Regions from separate parts of the Bacillus sp. Bwzl_19 genome, predicted to be linked through region 2. Evidence: a T-box and tRNA genes for the amino acid it is inferred to sense, from the RefSeq annotation. Region 2 holds a T-box; the other holds one or more tRNA genes.

Region 1 (3,271 bases), on a different replicon from region 2:
TTCATTCGGGTCTAAAGCGCTCACAACGCCCTGACCCGCCGATTTCAGTTCGTACCAGACCCAGTCAAACAATTGGTTAATTTCTTCAATCTGCCCGGTGACTTGTCCGGCTGAGGCCATGTATTTTTCTCCGTTGACGACGGTCACATTGCCGTCGACCTTACCTTTAATGACCAGCTTGCCGTTTTTTACTGTGACATCACCCTTTACGGTCTCGCCTTCAGGGACGGTGACCGTGTGATTCTGTACGACAAGGTTCGGCTGCTTGGACACACTGAAATTGTGGTCGTTATGCCAGCTGTTGAAAAAACCGCCGCCCATTAAAATCACAAAAACCGCTGCGGCTGCAATGATCGGATGAGTTTTGATCCATCGTTTAACAGAAGCGCGCTTTTTCTCTTTTGGAAGATTCGCCATAACTTTGGCAGTAAAATCAGCAGGGGCTGTGACATGCGATGTGCTTCGGACGAGCGCTACGGATTTCTCCATTTCATGGAAATGCCGCTTGCAATTCTCGCATGACCGCAAATGTTGTTTTAATACGTTTTCATCTTCAGGAAGGATATCTCCATCAAGATGCTTATGCATAAGCTGCACGATCTGTTCAGGACAGCTCATTTCATCACCCCACTTAAAGATCTCTCAATTGTTTTCTAAGAGCCTCTCTGCCTCTGTGAATCCTTGTCTTGACGGTGCCGACAGGGATATTCAGAATCTCCCCGATTTCAATTAAAGAGAGTTCGTCAATATACTTTAATACAATAACCGTTCTGTACTTGTCAGGCAGCTTTAAAATCTTTTTCTGAATTGTGTCAGACAGCTCCAATGACAATACGGCGTCTTCAGGGAGAACCCCATCCGCAGCGATCTGCGAATACATCGTCAGCCCTTCTGCTCCCGCCACTTCTGCGTCCAGATAGTAATCAGGCTTTTTCTTGCGGATGCGGTCAATGGTCAGGTTGGTCGCAATTCTGTAAAGCCACGTTGAAAACTTTCTGTTGATATCGAAACTGTCGATATTGACATACGCTCTGATAAAAGCCTCCTGCGCAATATCTTCCGCTTCGTGGACATTGCCGAGCATGCGGTAGCAAAGCTGGTAAATCTTATCTTTATAAAGGTCAACGATTTCCGCAAACGCATTTTGATCGCCTTTTTTGACTTGCTTAATTCTTTTTTTAATCAGGTTTTCCATGTTTTATCTTACCTCTGCCCTTCACCGGTCTGTATCTATACGTTGATTGTTTTAAAAGGTTTCATTTTTTTATTACATTTATTTTACCAAATTTCAGGCAGGGTGTAGATGGAAAATACAGAATATACTGCCTTAACAGCAGCTTAAAAATAGTATATCTGATGAACAATTGGAAATCGAGGTAAAGCACCGATACATAAAAAAAGACACCTTATGCAAAAGGTGTCTGAGACTGGGCTAGCTGGATTCGAACCAACGCATGACGGAGTCAAAGTCCGTTGCCTTACCGCTTGGCTATAGCCCAAAAATGGTGGAGGGGGACGGATTCGAACCGCCGAACCCTGAGGGAGCGGATTTACAGTCCGCCGCGTTTAGCCACTTCGCTACCCCTCCGTATTTTTCAGAAAAACAGTGCCGGCCAGAGGACTTGAACCCCCAACCTACTGATTACAAGTCAGTTGCTCTACCAATTGAGCTAGGCCGGCAAATATGGTGGAGGATGACGGGCTCGAACCGCCGACCCTCTGCTTGTAAGGCAGATGCTCTCCCAGCTGAGCTAATCCTCCATATGACCCGTACGGGATTCGAACCCGTGTTACCGCCGTGAAAGGGCGGTGTCTTAACCGCTTGACCAACGGGCCGTTGTGTCCGCGTCGAGCTGACAAAAGTTATTATATACAGGTTGTACCCTATTTGTAAAGAGAAAAATTATTTTTTTTATTTTCAAACTTTTTTACCCGTTTTTTAACTGAAAAACTCATCCCTTCTTTCTTATTTCATTTAAGATGGAGGTATCATAAATATTGAAGGGAATGGACACAGATGATCTTAGTCAGCTCTTGTCTCGGCGGTATCGAATGCAGGTATAACGGCTCCCACGCCGCTTCGGAAAAAATCCTCAGACTCGTGGATGAAAAGAAAGCTGTTATGGTCTGCCCTGAACTTTTGGGCGGCTTCACCACTCCCCGCGAACCGGCGGAAATCATCGGCGGCACGGGCGAAGATGTGCTGAACGGAACGGCGAAAATCGTAACGGCATCTGGTGAAGACGTTACCGCTTTATATATGGCCGGCGCGGAAAAAACACTGGCATACGCAAAAGAAATAGGCGCCGGCACGGTCATCCTTAAAGAAAACAGCCCATCCTGCGGAAGCAGCTTCATCTATGACGGAACTTTCTCAGGGAAAAAGATCACCGGGGACGGCATCACTTCCGCTCTTTTAAAACGGGCAGGCTGCCGTGTGTTATCAGAAGATGAACTGGATCAATTATAAAAAAGGAGAGAAGATATCATGGATGTAACCCTGTCTTTTTACAAACCGGAGCATGCAGACAGGCTGAACGGGTTTGTACTCAGTGAAGAAGATAAAATGTTCTCCGCTCTCCCGAAAGATGTCCTGCCGCAGGCGCTTGTCATCCGGGATCGTTATCCCACAGTCATTTTAAAAGAAGACAGCCCAGTCGGTTTTTTTATTTTACATACCTCAAAAGAAACCATCGCCCCATATTCGAACAACGTGTCTGCCATTTTACTGAGCGCGCTGTCATTACATGCGTCACAGCAGGGAAAAGGTTATGCCAAACAGGCGATGCTGCAGCTTCCCGCTTTTATCGCAAATTATTTCCCTTGGTGTGATGAAATCGTGCTTGCAGTGAATCATCCAATCATCGTGCACAGAACTTGTACCGGTCTTCCGGTTTTATTGATAAAGGGCGGCGCAGGATCGGCCCGATCGGCGAACAGCACATTCTGCATCATTTTTTGTGAAAGCGTTTCATTATTCATCTTTTCCCTGCCGATTTTTCTTGAAACATATATTCAGAAGCCCATATACTTCAAGTAATAACGACTTGGGAGGGTACATTCATGACAGACCGGCTTAACATTCACAGATTGACCACAGAAACAAGAAATCCAGAGACCGCTTCAATCCATCAAGCAGACACGATGGAAATCCTCCGCATCATTAACCGAGAGGATTTCAAAGTGGCGGACGCCGTTCAGCAGGTGCTGCCTGATATTGAAATTGCCGTTCAATTTGCCCATCAGTCATTGCGGCGAAACGGCAGGCTGA
Region 2 (3,271 bases):
GATCGGCGGCGGGGATACAGGAGCTGACTGCGTAGCAACCGCCCTGCGCCAAAAAGCGCGCAGTGTGCACCAGTTCGGGAAACATCCTAAGCTTCCGCAGACGCGCACGAACGACAATATGTGGCCTGAACAGCCGCACGTCTTTACCCTTGAATACGCCTATGAAGAAGCGCAGGCAAAGTTCGGCAAAGACCCGAGAGAATATTCAATTCAGACGACAAAAATGGTGGCCGATAAACAGGGCCGCTTAAAAGAGATTCACACCGTTCAAATGGAAAAAGTAAGAAATGAATTCGGAAAGTACGAGTTTCATGAACTGCCGGGAACGGAAAAAGTATGGCCTGCTCAGCTGGTGTTCATCGCCATCGGTTTTGAAGGAACCGAACAGCCATTATTGAAACAGTTCGGTGTCGATTCGGCAAATCATAAAATTCAGGCAGCATATGGGGATTATAAAACGAATGTTGACGGCGTTTTCGCCGCAGGGGATGCGAGAAGGGGCCAAAGCCTGATTGTATGGGCGATTAATGAAGGCCGGGAAGCAGCGCGCGAAGTCGACAGTTATTTAATGGGGAGCACTGTTTTACCGTAAACAAAGGGGATTATTTATAAAACCGGCTGGAATCAGCCGGTTTTTTGCATTGAAACGAAACCTCTTTCTTCCTGCGTTGGTCATATAAGGGTAACATGATGGAAATGGAGGATAACAAATGGAATTTCGTTTTACAGCTTGGAGAGATTATTTTCATAGAAATCAATCAGCAGTCAGAGATATGAAGATATCATTCATTTACGGCGTTTGAAGAACTGCTGAATGGATTAAAAGCATTACAGAACGGAAGATGAGAAAACCGGAAAGCTGTAGACGCCAACCTTTTCTTACCGATATTTTTCAAAAAAACTTTCTTTTTCCGAAAATTTATGTATAATAAAAGAAAGTTTTTTCTGATAAAGAATCTGCAATGATAAGGACATGAGTCATTCTAACCGGCATACAGAGAGGGAGGGCGCGGCTGAGACCTTCCCGGCACGAAGAATGAGCTTACCGCCTTTTGAGCTGTATCGGTGAACGAAAGCAGCCGATACCGTATAGCCGCGTTACGGCAAAAATGAGCCGTCACTTGAAGTGACGGGAATTTGGGTGGAACCGCGGGTCTGACACACACTCGTCCCTTGCTTTGGGATGAGTGTGTTTTTATTTTTATCAAAAATAAAGGAGAGATCAGACCGTGAAGAAACCATATATTGTGATTACTTTTCCTAACGGGAAACAAAAAGAATACGAGAAAGGCATTACGTTAGAAGAGATTGCCCAATCCATCAGTCCGGGTTTGAAAAAGACGTCAGCAGCCGGCAAGGTAAACGGATCGTTATATGACCTTGGAAGAAGCATCCATGAAGACGCTGAAATTGAACTGTGCAGCTTTCAGTCTGAAGAAGGACTGGAAGTGATGAGACACACAGCAGCGCACGTATTGGCGCAAGCTGTAAAACGTCTGTATCCGAAGGTCTGTTTAGGAATCGGTCCCGTTATAGAAAATGGGTTTTATTATGATTTTGATATGGATGATACGATTACTGAAAAAGATTTGCCCGTCATTGAGAAAGAAATGAACCGGATTATTTCAGAAAATCCGAAAATCACTAGAGAAGAAATCTCCAGAGAAGAGGCAGAGCAGCTGTTTGCGCACGATCCGCTGAAGCTCGAGCTCTTAGCAGATATTCCGCAGACTGATACAGTCAGTATATACCGTCAGAGCGAATTCGTGGATTTATGCCGGGGACCGCACTTGGCGTCTGTCGGACAGATAAAAGCTTTTTCGCTCACTCATGTATCAGGGGCTTATTGGCGCGGCGACAGCAATCAAAAAATGATGCAGCGAATCTATGGAAAGGCCTTTGCTTCAAAAAAGGAGCTGAACAGGCATTTTCAGCTGTTGAAAGAGGCTGAGAAGAGAAATCATCGGAAATTGGGAGCGGAATTACAACTTTTTATGTTTTCAGAAGAAGCGCCGGGTATGCCTTTTTATCTGCCGAACGGTCAGTTCATCCGAAATACGCTTGAATCATTTCTGCGTTCAAAGCAGGATGCCTATCATTATCAGGAAGTGCGCACCCCTATGATGATGAATCAGCGTTTGTGGGAGCAATCCGGCCATTGGGATCATTATAAAGAGAATATGTATTTCTCTGAAGCCGATCAACAGCGCTTCGCGTTAAAGCCGATGAACTGCCCCGGCCACATGCTCATTTTTAAAGAAAGGCTTCGTTCTTATCGGGAACTTCCGATTCGGATGGCTGAGTTCGGCCAGGTGCACCGCCACGAATTCAGCGGGGCGCTCAATGGCCTCCTCCGCGTCAGGTCTTTCTGCCAGGATGACGCACACATTTTTGTAACGCCGGAGCAGATCGAGAGTGAAATCGCTTCAGCGCTGCAGCTGATTCACGAGGTGTACACCGCATTTGGTTTTTCCTATGATATTGAGCTGTCAACGAGACCGGAAGATTACATGGGAAGCGAACACTTGTGGGACCGGGCTGAGAGCGCATTAGAAAGAGTATTAAAAGAACAGGGATATGATTTTCGGTTTAACCGGGGGGATGGCGCATTTTACGGACCGAAAATTGATATTCATATAAAAGATGCGCTGAACCGAAGCCATCAATGCGCCACTGTCCAGCTGGATTTTCAAATGCCGGAGAAATTTGATTTAACATATATTGATGAAAAAAACCAAAAAGTGCGTCCTGTTGTCATTCACCGGGCAGTATTCGGATCTCTCGACAGATTCCTCGGAATCATTACCGAACATTACGGGGGAGCGTTCCCTTTATGGCTCGCTCCGGTACAGGCAAAAATCATCCCCGTGTCAAACACCGCACACCGGGACTGCGCAGAACAGGTGCACCGGCAGATGAAGAAAGCGGGCATCCGTGCTGAGCTTGATCAGCGGGATGAAAAACTCGGCTATAAAATCAGAGAAGCACAAATGAAAAAAATACCGTATATTGCTGTTGTGGGGGATCAAGAGTGCCGTCATCATACTGTACACGTAAGACAATACGGGCAGGAAAACACATTTGAAGAGAGTGTGAGTGATTTTATTTCCCGGATCATAAATGAAACAAAACAAGTGATAGAAGTAAATCGACATTGACATATCGTAAAATCACGATATAATAATACGTATGAAACCTATTGATGTTTTTAAAGCGTTGTCTAATGAGTCGCGGCTTGAGATTTTACAATGGCTGAAAGAGCCGGACCGTC

Evidence for each region. The T-box of region 2 lies ahead of thrS (threonine--tRNA ligase). A T-box ahead of a tRNA ligase gene usually reads a tRNA of that ligase, here a tRNA-Thr.
Region 1: it has a tRNA-Thr gene. The T-box ahead of thrS (threonine--tRNA ligase) is inferred to sense a tRNA for this amino acid. The anticodon was not compared.

What each region holds. Positions count from the first base shown of each region.
Region 1 covers NZ_CM142729.1:191,702-194,972, reverse strand. The annotation lists gene rsiW (anti-sigma-W factor RsiW) at 1-618, opposite strand, end outside; gene sigW (RNA polymerase sigma factor SigW) at 632-1,195, opposite strand; tRNA gene ACW5MY_RS01110 (tRNA-Gln) at 1,428-1,499, opposite strand; tRNA gene ACW5MY_RS01105 (tRNA-Tyr) at 1,504-1,588, opposite strand; tRNA gene ACW5MY_RS01100 (tRNA-Thr) at 1,608-1,680, opposite strand; tRNA gene ACW5MY_RS01095 (tRNA-Val) at 1,686-1,761, opposite strand; tRNA gene ACW5MY_RS01090 (tRNA-Glu) at 1,765-1,836, opposite strand; gene ACW5MY_RS01085 (2-thiouracil desulfurase family protein) at 2,018-2,470, shown strand; partial or broken gene ACW5MY_RS01080 (GNAT family N-acetyltransferase) at 2,489-2,964, shown strand; gene murQ (N-acetylmuramic acid 6-phosphate etherase) at 3,064-3,271, shown strand, end outside.
Region 2 covers NZ_JBUBKZ010000002.1:87,476-90,746, forward strand. The annotation lists gene gltD (glutamate synthase small subunit) at 1-592, shown strand, start outside; T-box leader at 954-1,177, shown strand; gene thrS (threonine--tRNA ligase) at 1,230-3,158, shown strand; gene ACW5MY_RS20000 (ArsR/SmtB family transcription factor) at 3,190-3,271, shown strand, end outside.